Regions from separate parts of the Limnomicrobium aquaticum genome, predicted to be linked through region 2. Evidence: predicted binding sites of a transcription regulator. Region 2 holds the regulator's gene; each other region holds the start of a gene.
What was found. The regulator PhoB, encoded in region 2, activates phosphate uptake and scavenging genes when phosphate is short. The targets are predictions, from matches to a motif close to TGTCATNNANCTGTCAT.

Region 1 (4,383 bases), on a different contig from region 2:
AGGAATAGAGCGGTGCCGACGTCTTGCCGACCGGCGTGCGGACATAAGCCAGCGTCGCTTCGTGCTCTTCCTTCACGGCGGCGACGATTTCCGGCTTGTCGGTCACGTCGGCGACGATCTTCTTGTTCTCGTCGCGGTGAGAGATCGGGCGGGCCTCGGTGGTGAAGTCGACGACCTTCCAGCTCTTGCCGTCCTTTTCGATCAGCAGGTCGATGAGACCCATATGCGAGCCCCAGAAGCCGCCCATGACGGCCGGCTTGCCGAACAGCGTGCCCTTGACGGCGTCGACATTCTGCATGCCGTCCCAGGTCTTCGGACCGGGGAAGACGAGGTGCTGGTGGCCGGTGAAGACGGCATCGATGCCCTCGACGGAGGCGACGTAGAGCGAGGCGTTCTCCATGCCGTCAGTCGGCTTGGCTGCGTCAATGCCGGAGTGGGACAGCGCAATTACGATGTCCGCGCCGGCTTCCTTCATCGCCGGAACCCAGGCCTTGGCGGCGCTGACGATGTCGCGCGTCATGGCCTTGCCTTCGAGGTTTTTGGCATCCCAGACCATGATCTGCGGCGGCACGAAGCCGATGAAGCCCACCTTGACAGTGCTTTCGTTGCCGGCGCCGTCCTTGATCTTCTTGTCGAGGATCACGTAGGGCTTGAAGAAGAGCTCGTCCTGCTTGGGATCGGAAGCGAGCTTGCCCTTGGTGAGGTTGGCGCAGACGATCGGGAAGTTTGCGCCGCCGAGCACGTTGAACATGAAGTCGAGGCCGTAGTTGAACTCGTGGTTCCCGAGCGTGCCGACATCATAGTTCAGTACGTTCATGGCCTTCATCACCGGATGCATGTCGCCGGCCTTCATGCCCTTCTTGTAGGCCATGTAATCGCCCATCGGGTTGCCCTGCAGCAGGTCGCCGTTGTCGATCAGCATGGAGTTGCCGGCTTCGGCGCGGATCTTGTCGATGATCGAGGCCGTCCGCGTCAGGCCCATCGTGTCGTTGGGCTTATCCGCATAATAGTCATACGGCATGATGTTCACATGGATATCGGTCGTTTCCATGATGCGCAGATGCGCCTGGTTCGCGGCCGCGCGCGCTGCGAAGGGATGCAGCATGATCATCGCAGCGCCGGCGGCAGCACCACCGAGCAGCGAGCGGCGCGTCAGGGTAAGTTTCGGGTGTTCGAGCGTCATGGAAGTTCTCCGGTAATTGCGCGGGAGCGGGGTCGTTAGCCCCCGATAGGCGCGCCCCTTCGGAGCGCGCCGCATCTTGGCGACAGTTGACGACAGCAAGATGTCAGCATTCCAAAAGTTTGACCAGATGGAAAATATGACAGCCTTACCACGCACGTTTGCCGGACCTAAAGTCCGGCGTTCGGACGGTCAATGATTTCCCGAAGCGCAAAGGACGAGTTGATTTTCACCACATGGGGCAGGGCGGAGAGCCAGTCGCGGTGGATGCGCTCATAATCCTCGAGGTCCTTCGCCGCGACGCGAAGAATGTAATCGTACTCGCCCGACATGAGATAGCAGACGACCACATTGGGACAGCGCCGCACGGCGGCCTCGAACTCTGTCAGCGTCTTGGCGAACTGTCCGGATAGCGAGATGTGGACGATGACCATCATCTTGTAGCCGATCGCCTTGTTCGACAGGCGGGCGTGATAGCCGGAAATCACGCCGGATTTCTCCAGGATGTCGAGCCGGCGCGAGCAGGCGGAGGCCGAAAGCCCCACGCGCTGAGCGAGGTCGGCGTTCGACATCCGTCCGTCTTTCTGCAGCTCCCGTAGAATCGCAGTATCGATTGTATCTAGATCCATAGGCGCAATTCTCTTCGAAGTTTTTCGCAATAGCGCAAGATTATTCGAAAAATGTGTTTGCGGCAAAGCCTCTTTGCACGGACCTTCGAGCGGCTTTCCCCTCTAATCGATGTATCACCGACCCGCGTTCAGCGGGCATGAAAAAAGTCGAGAGGAACAAGCATGATCGTCGGTTGCCCCAAGGAAATCAAAAATCACGAGTACCGCGTGGGTCTTACACCCGGTGCGGCGCGCGAGTATGTCGCTCATGGTCACCAGGTGTTGATTGAGACCGGCGCGGGTGCCGGCATCGGCGCGGATGACGCGGCCTATGAAGCCGTTGGAGCCAAGGTCGTTGCCACGGCTGCCGAGATTTTCGCGAAGGCCGACATGGTCGTGAAGGTCAAGGAGCCGCAGCCGTCGGAATGGGCGCAGCTCCGCGAAGGCCAGATCCTCTATACCTATCTCCATCTTGCGCCCGATCCGGAACAGACGAAGGGCCTGCTGGCATCCGGCGTGACCGGCGTCGCCTATGAGACCGTGACGGACGCCGCCGGCGCGCTGCCATTGCTGGCTCCGATGTCGGAAGTGGCCGGGCGTCTCTCGATCCAGGCCGGCGCAACAGCGCTCCAGAAAGCCCATGGCGGGCGAGGGGTTCTGCTTGGCGGCGTGCCGGGCGTGCGTCCGGGCAAGGTTGTCGTGATCGGCGGCGGCGTCGTCGGACTTCATGCGGCCAAGATGGCCGTCGGCCTCGGCGCTGATGTGACTGTGCTCGACCGCTCGCTGCCGCGTCTGCGCCAGCTCGACGACATCTTCCACGGCTCGATCCACACGCTCTATTCCTCCATCGACAATCTCGAGCGTGAAGTCTTCTCCGCCGATCTCGTGATCGGTGCCGTGCTGATCCCTGGCGCTGCTGCCCCGAAGCTCGTCACGAAGGCTATGCTTTCCTCCATGAAGCCGGGTTCGGTGATCGTCGATGTCGCCATCGACCAAGGCGGCTGTTTCGAGACGTCGCATGCAACGACGCATTCCGATCCGACCTATGTGGTCGATGGCGTGGTCCACTATTGCGTGGCCAACATGCCTGGCGCGGTGCCTTATACTTCGACTCACGCGCTGAACAACGCGACGCTCGTCCACGGTCTGGCGCTGGCCGATAAGGGACTGAAGGCGGTTGCGGAAGATCCGCACCTGCGCAATGGCCTGAATGTCCACAGGGGCAAGATCACGAACAAGGCGGTAGCAGAAAGCCTCAGCCTCGATCTCGTTTCGCCCGTCGATGCGCTGAAGGCAGCGTAATGACGGGACTTTGATTGACATCATCTATGAAATTGAACCGGCGTCCCCACCTCCCTCTGGAAGTGGGCGGCGCCGGTTCCTATATCCGGCTCATCCGACAACGCATTGAACTCCCCAAGAGATTTGGCGGTTCGCTCCGGCTTCGAAACCGGAGATCGATCCCTTGATGCCGGGTTGCCGATGTCGGTTGCAGTTGAAGGGGTCGACTTCACGAAGTTTTTATCGTGTTTCAATTGGCCTGTGGGCAGTTTGCTTTCGTAACGCCGTATTAAGGAGCAAGCGTCCATGAAATTCCACATTCTCCATGTGTGTCTTGAAGTTCGCCCTCCTGACACTCTATGTAGGGAATGAGAAATTTCGATGATTCCCGGATCAGCTGCGAAATCCGGACCCAACGTTTGAAGGTAGAAGATGAGCAATCCTGTTGATACCGCAATGGCCCTGATCCCGATGGTCGTCGAACAGACCAATCGTGGCGAGCGGTCCTATGACATCTATTCGCGGCTTCTGAAGGAACGTATCATCTTCCTGACGGGTCCGGTCGAGGATCACATGGCAACGCTCGTTTCGGCGCAGCTCCTGTTCCTCGAAGCAGAGAACCCGAAGAAGGAAATCGCGATCTACATCAATTCGCCGGGTGGTGTCGTCACCGCCGGCATGGCGATCTACGACACGATGCAGTTCATCAAGCCGGCCGTGTCGACGCTTTGCATCGGTCAGGCTGCTTCCATGGGCTCGCTGCTTCTCGCTGCAGGCCACAAGGACATGCGCATCGCGATGCCGAACGCCCGCATCATGGTTCACCAGCCGTCGGGCGGCTTCCAGGGGCAGGCTTCTGACATCGAACGCCATGCGCGTGACATCCTGAAGATGAAGCGTCGCCTGAACGAGATCTATGTCAAGCACACCGGCCGCACCTATGAGGAAGTCGAAACGGCACTCGACCGCGACAACTTCATGGACGCACAGGAAGCGAAGAACTGGGGCCTCGTAGATCAGGTCTTCACGTCGCGCGAAGAGATCGAAGGCCCGGCAGGGGCCTGATTGTACCGGGATTGGCGCCATTCTTGACAAGGATCAAGGCCGGCGCCAGCCTGAAATGCAGGATATGGAATTAATGCTATGTTGATTTTTTGTGACATAGCATCCAGTGAGACTGGGGGAAACGTTGCAAGCTGCCGGATAAAGTGATTTGTTCGGGTCAGCGAGTACCCCCAAAAACCCTTTCCGATGCGACACGAGGCGCAGATCCAAAGGGTGGATAGAGTTCCGTGTATTCCCTGAGCGGGTAAC
Region 2 (4,383 bases):
TCCTCGCCTATCAGCCTGCGCGTAACGCCAGAAGCGAAACGGTTGCCGCGCCGGTCATCGAGGCGCTGCCCGCTGCCGAGACGGCCCGGGACAATATTGGCGTGACCAGCGCCGCGCTGTCTGCCATCGACATGCCGCTTTATCTGATCGATGCGCGCGAGAATATCGTTTTCCAGAACGGGGCTGCCGCCGAGGCTTTCGGCGAAATCGAGGCGAATGCCCACATCACGACGCGGTTGCGCTCTCCGGCCATTCTCGACTGCGTGCGCGAGACGATCGCCAAGGGCAATGTGAACACGGTTGAGTATTCGGAGCGCCATCCCTCGACGCGGGTCTATCTGGTGCGGGTTGCACCGATGCCGAGCGAGAACGGAAAGGCGACGCATTTCATCCTGTCTTTCCGCGATATCTCGGAATCGCGTGTGGTCGAACGCATGCGCTCGGACTTTGTGGCCAATGCCAGCCATGAACTGAGAACCCCGCTCGCCTCGCTGCAGGGCTTCATCGAGACCCTGCAGGGGCCTGCGAAAAACGACCCCAAAGCCGGCGAACGCTTCCTCGGCATCATGCTTGAGCAGGTCCAACGCATGAACCGACTGGTGGATGACCTGCTTTCGCTCTCCCGGCTGGAACTGAAGGCGCATATCGCGCCCTCCGATCGGGTGGACCTGCTGCCGCTGCTCGGCCATGTACGCGACGCCCTACAGCCGCTCGCTGCATCGCTCGATATTGAGATCGCCATGGACCTGCCGCAAGATCCCGTCTTCGTGGCCGGCGACCGCGACGAGCTCATCCAGGTCTTCGAAAACCTCGTGCAGAACGCCTGCAAATACGGGCAGGAGGGCAAACGCGTCGAGGTGACGCTGACGCCGGCGACGAAAGGCCAGGGCGCGGAAGTCTCGATCCGCGATTTCGGACCGGGCATTGCAGAGGAGCATATTCCGCGCCTCACCGAGCGTTTTTACCGTGTGAACGTCGAAGCCAGCCGTTCCAAAAAAGGAACCGGGCTGGGGCTTGCCATCGTCAAGCATATCCTGACACGGCATCGCGCCCGCCTCATCGTGAAGTCGGAAATGGGCAAGGGATCGGTATTCACGGTCAGATTTTGACGACAGGTATGATCATTGCCCTCCACACGTTTAAAATAAACGAGTGAATTCAGTCGTATAATTTGTCACAAATCTTTTGCCAAAGTGTCATAAAAGCATTGGCGGGTGGCGCTAGGAAAGCGCATCCAGACTGAATGCGTCGCGCCATTGTCATGGTGCGGCCGAGCATGAACGCGCAACGGCTGATCGAAGAGGCCCGACATGACCCAATCCCACATTATGACCGCCTATGACGAGGAACTGCGTTTTCTCAGCCGCCGGATCGCGGAAATGGGCGGCATGGCCGAGCAGATGGCAGCGGATGCCGTTCGCGCACTGGTCAACGCCGATGCGGCGCTGGCGCAGCGCGTGATCTCCGACGACGCCATTCTCGACGCCGCCGAGCGCGAAATCACTGACAAGGCGATCCTGACGATTGCCCGCCGCCAGCCGGTCGCCAACGACCTGCGCGAAATCATGGGCTCGATCCGCATCGCCTCCGACCTGGAACGCGTCGGCGACCTCGGCAAGAACACGGCCAAGCGCGTCATCGCCGTCCAGCAGAGCGGCGTTCCGCGCGCGCTGGCCCGCGGCATGGAACACCTTTCCGAACTGGCTCTTGCCCAGCTCAAGGACGTTCTCGACGTCTACACGACGCGCTCGGCCGAGAAGGCGCAGTCGATCCGCGACCGCGACGAGGAAATCGACGCAATGTACACGTCGCTCTTCCGCGAGCTTCTGACCTACATGATGGAAGATCCGCGCAACATCACATCCTGCACGCATCTTCTCTTCTGCGCCAAGAACATCGAGCGCATCGGAGACCATGCCACGAACATTGCCGAGACGATCTACTACATGACGACCGGCACACAGCCCGACGGCGAGCGCCCAAAGGACGACAACACCGCCACGATGACGGTTCAGGGCTGAAAGCGGTAGAACGTCATGCAGCCGAAAATCACGGTGGTCGAAGACGAGGAGGCGCTGAGCGTCCTCCTCCGTTATAATCTGGAAGCCGAAGGCTACGAGGTCGAGACGATCCTGCGCGGCGACGAGGCGGATATCCGCTTGCAGGAGCAGGTGCCGGATCTCGTTATCCTCGACTGGATGCTGCCGGGCGTGCCGGGTATCGAACTTTGCCGGCGCCTGCGCGCCAGACCGACGACCGAGCGGCTGCCGATCATCATGCTGACGGCGCGCGGCGAGGAAAGTGAGCGAATTCGCGGTCTCTCGACCGGGGCTGACGACTATGTTGTGAAGCCCTTTTCCACGCCGGAGCTGATGGCCCGTGTCAAGGCGATGCTTCGCCGCGCCAAGCCGGAAGTCGTTTCCTCGCAGTTGAAATGCGGCGATATCGAACTGGATCGGGACAGCCATCGCGTTCATCGCCGCTCGCGCGAAGTTCGTCTCGGTCCGACGGAATTCCGCCTGCTGGAATTCTTCATGTCGTCACCCGGCCGCGTCTTCTCGCGCTCGCAGCTTCTGGACGGCGTCTGGGGTCACGACATCTATGTCGATGAACGCACGGTTGACGTCCATATCGGCCGTCTGCGCAAGGCGCTGAACTTCTCCAACATGCCGGACGTCATCCGCACCGTTCGCGGTGCGGGCTATTCGATGGAAGGCTGAGACGTTATTTTGAAGCAAGGCCGCGGCTTGATGAGCCGCGGCCTTGCTTTGTTTCGTGCATTTCACATCGCTATTTTTCGATGTGGCGGGAACCCGATCCGGGTTCAGACGTTCTCCCGACGCAAACGGAATGTGTTTGTTCCGATACAAGGAGAAACGCTCATGAGCAGCACGACTGACAAGATTTCCGGCAAGGCCAACGAACTCGCCGGCAAGGCCAAGCAGGCCGTAGGTAAGGCTGTCGGCGACGACGAAATGCGCGCCAAGGGCGCCGCGCAGGAGGTCAAGGGCAAGGTCCAGACCGCCAAGGGCAATGCCAAGGACGCCATTAAGAACGTGACTGATCGTCTCTGATCCCTCGGATCGGTACCGAATTCCCTCCCGGTTCCCACCCCCTCCCCCAAAACGCAGCGGGCCCCTTTCGGGGCCCGTTTCATTTTGTGCTGTCTGTCTGACATCAGCGGCCGGCGCGGCGGCGCTCGGCGGACGGCTGGTAGGCAAGCCGCGCATGATAGGTGCAGTAGGGCGAGCTGTCCGGGCTGTCGTTGCCACAGAAGTGGAAGTCGTCCTTCATCGGATCGCCGACCGGCCACTTGCAGGTGCGCTCGGTCAGTTCCGTCAGCGCAAGGCGACGCGAGATCGGCACGACCACGTTGGACGCCGGCTGCACTTCGGTCTCGTAATAGACTTCGGTCTCGACCTCTTCCTTCAGCATGGTTGCGCCCTGCGCACGGGTGACCGTGCGGGTTACGGTGCGCGGCATGAAAGACTGCGAACGCGGCGCTGCTGCAGCAGCCTGGCGCTTGGCCGGACGCGCAGTTGCCGCGCCGCCTGCCTTGGCCCGGCCCGGCAGGCACAGGCGATGCACCTTGCCGATGACCGCGTTGCGGCTGACACCGCCAAGCTGGGCAGCGATCTGGCTGGCGCTCAAGCCCTCGGACCACAATTTCTTCAGTCTTTCGACGCGCTCGTCTGTCCAGCCCATCGTCATCGTATAATCCGCTCCTTGTGCCTCGCAGAATCCACCACCGAGGCCGCGGAGGGGTTCCGCTGCCGGGATACGCGCTTACAGTGTGGTGACTAGTTCCGCCGCATGCGATCTAGTAATTATTTGTTAACCTAAAGGGTGGGTGACTCTGTGGCAAGAGTCGGCGGAATCGACGAGAATCACTTTCCGCGCTTTTCCCCAACTTGATGGGATTTTGGCAACACTCCCGCCAGACGCACTGCCAGCTGTCTATTTTATAAGTCTTTGTAAATAAAAAGATTTCAGGAATCGGATTGAGGATTTCGGTGCGACTTTGCCTGCCGTAACGGAAGGTGTAATCCCGTTGAGTCAGCCCCCAAAAATCGCATCGCTCTCGACAGAAAAATCCCGCCGTCAAGCGGGAAATGAGAGCAGATCGCCACAATTGTAAGTCGATCAGCCGCCCGGCAGCACGTGGATAGAGAAGAGCCTGGCCGTGTTGCCCTCGCCGCCAGCGCCCGCATTGATCACCAGCCTGCCGGGGCCTTCAGCAGGGTTGCCACCCTTGACCACCACATCGAACATCAAGTCGGTCTTGTTCTGCGACAGGAGAAAGCGATGGCGGCCACAATTGCCCAGCCCGCCGAACTCGCACTCCACAGTGACCTGAACCGGCTTGTCGCCGCCTTCCAGCAT
Region 3 (4,383 bases), 280 kb from region 2:
CCCGGCGACCATGCGCAGCAGCGTTGACTTTCCGCAGCCGGACGGGCCGACGAGAACGATGAATTCGCCATCTGCAATGGCGATTGAAATGTCGCTGACGGCGTTGACATTGCCCGCATAGGTCTTGCCGACGCCCTTGATGTCGATGGCAGCCATGTTCTTACTTCTCCGTTTCGACCAGGCCCTTGACGAAAAGGCGCTGCATGAAAATGACGACGAGGACGGGCGGCAGCATGGCGAGGATCGCAACCGCCATGACGAGGTTCCATTGCGGCTCGGCATCGGTGACGTCCGACATGCGCTTGATGCCCATGACGATGGTGTAGTGCTGGCTATCTGTGGTCACGATCAGCGGCCAGAGGTACTGGTTCCAGCCATAAATGAAGAGGATGACGAAGAGCGCTGCGATATTGGTGCGCGACAGCGGCAGCAGGATATCCTTGAAGAATTTCAGCGGACCTGCGCCATCGACGCGGGCGGCTTCCAGCAGTTCATCCGGAACCGTCAGGAAGAACTGCCGGAAGAGGAAGGTGGCGGTTGCCGAGGCAATGAGAGGGATGGAAAGACCGGCATAGGAGTTCAGCATGCCGAGATCCGCCACCACCTTGAAGGTGGGCACGATGCGCACTTCTACCGGGAGCATGAGCGTGACGAAGATGATCCAGAAGGCGAGCTGGCGGAAGGGAAAGCGGAAATAGACGATCGCATAGGCAGAGAGGATCGATATCGCGATCTTCCCGATGGAAATCGCGAGCGCCATGATCAGGCTGTTGCCCAGCATCAGGCCAATCGGCGGTGCACCGGAGGAAGCAAGCCCGTCGAAAAGAATGGTCTTGTAGGTGGAGAAGAAATCCGAGCCCGGCAGGACAGGCATCACGCCGGTGATGAAATCCGTCGTCTTGTGGGTCGACGCGATGAAGGCGACATAGACCGGGAACGCGACGATGACGACGCCGAGGATGAGGACAAGATGGGAAAGAAGCTTCAGGAACGGGCGATGTTCGACCATGTCATCCTCAATATTGCACGTTGCGCTCGACGAAGCGGAACTGGATGAAGGTGAGCGCAATCACGATGGCCATCAGCACGACAGACTGCGCTGCGGAGGAGCCGAGATCGAGCCCGATGAAGCCGTCGGTAAAGACCTTGTAGACGAGAATGTTGGTCGCCTGGTTGGGTCCGCCCTGGGTGGTCGCGTGGATGACGGCGAACGTATCGAACATCGTGTAGACGACATTGACGACGAGCAGGAAGAAGGTCGTGGGCGAGAGCAGCGGGAAGACGATGTCGCGGAAGCGCTTGCCAGGACCCGCGCCATCGATCGCGGCCGCCTCGATCAGCGCCTTTGGAATCGATTGCAGGCCAGCGAGGAAGAACAGGAAATTATAGGAGACCTGCTTCCAGCTTGCCGCGATGACGACCAGGATCATGGCATCCGTGCCGTTCAACCTGTCATCCCAATGGTAGCCGACGCCCTTGAGCAGGTAGGGAACAAGGCCGATGGTCGGGTTGAACATGAACCAGAAGAGCACGCCGGCAACGGCCGGAGCCACCGCATAGGGCCAGACCAGAAGCGTCGTGTAGAGGCTGCGGCTTTTCAACAGCGAATTGGCGGCGACCGCGAGAACAAGCGCAACCACGATAGACGCCGTTGCCACCGAGACCGAGAAGACGAGCGTGACGATCAGGGAATTGAGATAGCCGGGATCGTGCAGGATGGCGGCATAGTTGGCGAGGCCAACGAACTGGGTGCTTGTGCCGAAAGCATCTTCGCGCAGGAAAGATTGCCAGACCGCCTGTCCGGCCGGCCAGACGAAGAAGATGAGCGTTACGGCAAGCTGCGGCAGGATGAGCCAGTAGGGCAGGATCTTGCTCGAAAATATGGTGCGTTTGGTCTGCATGGCCGGTTCCGATGGATCGGGAAGGCGCGCTCGCCGTGAAGCGAGCGCGCCCGAGGGAAAGACGTCTGCCTGATGGCCGGTCTTACTTGTTGGAGGCCGCGAATTCGGCGATCAGCTTGTCGCCGCGCTCGACGACGGCGTCGAGGGCTTCCTTGGCGGACTTCTTGCCGCCGAGCAGTGCCTGGAATTCCTCGTCAATCACCTTGCGGATCTGGACGTAGTTGCCGAAGCGCAGGCCCTTGGAATTCGAGGTCGGCGCGTTCAGCGTGATTTCCTTGATACCGACGTCAGAACCGGGGTTCTTTTCGTAGTAACCCTGCTTCTGGCCGAGTTCGTAAGCGGCCTGCGTGATCGGCAGGTAGCCCGAGAACTGGTGCCAGTCAGCCTGGACCTCAGCGGTCGACAGGTAGCGGAAGAAGTCGGCGACGCCCTTGTATTCTTCAGCGTCGTGGCCCTTGAGAACCCAGAGCGTTGCGCCGCCGATGATGGAGTTCTGCGGAGCACCCTTCACGTCGGCATAGTAAGGCAGCATGCCGTAACCGACCTCGAAGTCCTTGGCGTTGTTGACGACGCCGGCGCGGGACGACGACGAGTTCATATACATCGCGCATTCCTGGCTGTAGAACTTCGGCGGTGCGTCATTGCCGCCTTCCGGACCGCCATACTGGAAGAGGCCTTCCGTCTGCCACTTCTTCAGGTTTTCCCAATGCTTGATCTGGGTCGGACCGTTGAAGGAGAGCTTCGAATCGACGCTGCCGAAGCCGTTCTCGTTGGTGCCGATCGGCAGGTTGTGCCAGGCCGAGAAGTTTTCCAGCTGAACCCAGGAGATCCAGCCCGTGGTGAAGCCGCACTTGGCAGCGCCGGAAGCCATGATCTTCTTGGAGAAGGATTCGACATCTTCCCAGGTTTTCGGGGCCACGTTCGGGTCGAGGCCGGCCTTCTTGAAGACGTTCTTGTTGTAGTAGAGAATAGGGGTCGAGGAGTTGAAGGGCATGGAAAGCATGTTGCCCTGGGTATCGGTGTAGTAACCGACAACGGCCGGGAGGTATGCCTTGGGGTCGAACTGAGCGCCCGCATCCTTCATCAGCTGGTAGACCGGATAGACGGCGCCCTTGGCGGCCATCATCGTGCCGGTGCCGACTTCGAAGACCTGGACGATATCGGGCTGCTGCTTGGCGCGGAAGGCGGCAATCGCTGCGGTCATCGTTTCAGCATAGGAGCCCTTGTAGGACGCCACGACCTGATACTTGTCCTGCGACTTGTTGTAGTTGGCGACGATTTCGTCGAGCTTCTTGCCAAGCTCGCCACCCATGGCATGCCACCAGGTGATCTGCGTGGCTGCAAACGAGCTGGACGCGGAGAGCGCCAGTGCTGCTGCAGCGAGCGTGAGTTTCTTGAACATGAGATTGCCCCTTCCATTGGGTTGATGGACTGGAGCGGGCATTAGCCGTCTCAGGTGACGGGTAGATGAATTTTTTATTTCACTAATATGACAATCGATCCAAGGACTTCCATTTAGAAGACGTCGGGGAAATGAACCGGCAACCGCCACGGGAGAATGGCCACAATATCGTAGCGCCGCGAGAGTTTTGCGGCGTCCTTCTGTTTCGCCAACCAGTGCAGGCTGGCGGCCTCGATCCGCCGTTGCGCCGTGAACCCGACCGCAGAAATAGCCTCATCGACATGGCGCCGCGCCTTCACCTCGACGAAGACCGCAAGGTCGCCCTTGCGCGCGACGATATCGACCTCGCCGCCCCTGGAGCGGTAACGCATGGCGGCGATGTGATAGCCTTTGAGGAGAAGATAGAGGGCTGCAATATATTCCGCGAAAAAGCCTCGCCGGTAGGCCGCAAGCTTCTTGTCCTGCGGTCCCGACGCCATCGGTTCAACCCTTCAGCGCCATCAGACGTTCATAGAGCTCGCTGCGGGCAAGGCCGGTCTGCTTTGCGGCCTCCTGTGCGGCCTTGCTCGCCGGCATGTCGTTCATGAGTGAGAGAAGAAGCGCGTCCACATCGATCTCCTGTGCCACCTTCTCGCCCGGCGGCCCGATGACGAGCACGATCTCGCCCTTCACCGCCGCATCCTCATAAGCAACGGCGAGCTCGGCAAGCGTGCCGCGCCGGAACTCCTCGAAGGTCTTGGTCAGTTCGCGACAGACGGCGGCAGGACGATCACCTCCCAAGACATCGGCGGCAGCGGCAAGCGTATTGTCGATCCGGTGCGGCGATTCAAAGAAGATGAGGGTCGCCGGGACGTCTTTGAGTTCCGCCAGCCGATCGCGCCTGGCCTTGTCCTTCGTCGGCAGGAAGCCCGCGAACATAAAGGCATCGTTGGGCAGACCGGCGCCGACAAGGGCGGCAAGCGGCGCGGATGCGCCGGGGATCGGGATGACCCTGTGGCCTGCTTCGATAGCAAGCTGTCCAAGCCGGTAGCCGGGATCGGAGACCAGCGGGGTGCCGGCATCCGACACCAGCGCCACCGT

Region 1: the regulator PhoB is predicted to act here: its motif matches at 1,273-1,289, upstream of ABID16_RS05470 (bifunctional 2',3'-cyclic-nucleotide 2'-phosphodiesterase/3'-nucleotidase).
Region 3: the regulator PhoB is predicted to act here: its motif matches at 3,380-3,396, upstream of ugpB (sn-glycerol-3-phosphate ABC transporter substrate-binding protein UgpB).

Annotation. Positions count from the first base shown of each region.
Region 1 covers NZ_JBEPMB010000001.1:1,106,309-1,110,691, reverse strand. Annotated here, with positions in the region: gene ABID16_RS05470 (bifunctional 2',3'-cyclic-nucleotide 2'-phosphodiesterase/3'-nucleotidase) at 1-1,183, opposite strand, end outside; gene ABID16_RS05465 (Lrp/AsnC family transcriptional regulator) at 1,351-1,809, opposite strand; gene ald (alanine dehydrogenase) at 1,972-3,090, shown strand; gene clpP (ATP-dependent Clp endopeptidase proteolytic subunit ClpP) at 3,502-4,134, shown strand.
Region 2 covers NZ_JBEPMB010000002.1:308,670-313,052, reverse strand. Annotated here, with positions in the region: gene phoR (phosphate regulon sensor histidine kinase PhoR) at 1-1,109, shown strand, start outside; gene phoU (phosphate signaling complex protein PhoU) at 1,311-2,021, shown strand; gene phoB (phosphate regulon transcriptional regulator PhoB) at 2,037-2,720, shown strand; gene ABID16_RS10115 (CsbD family protein) at 2,883-3,074, shown strand; gene ABID16_RS10110 (GcrA family cell cycle regulator) at 3,178-3,705, opposite strand; gene ABID16_RS10105 (coiled-coil domain-containing protein) at 4,144-4,383, opposite strand, start outside.
Region 3 covers NZ_JBEPMB010000002.1:30,082-34,464, reverse strand. Annotated here, with positions in the region: gene ABID16_RS08755 (sn-glycerol-3-phosphate import ATP-binding protein UgpC) at 1-156, opposite strand, end outside; gene ugpE (sn-glycerol-3-phosphate ABC transporter permease UgpE) at 161-1,009, opposite strand; gene ugpA (sn-glycerol-3-phosphate ABC transporter permease UgpA) at 1,017-1,901, opposite strand; gene ugpB (sn-glycerol-3-phosphate ABC transporter substrate-binding protein UgpB) at 1,984-3,303, opposite strand; gene ABID16_RS08735 (YraN family protein) at 3,417-3,782, opposite strand; gene rsmI (16S rRNA (cytidine(1402)-2'-O)-methyltransferase) at 3,787-4,383, opposite strand, start outside.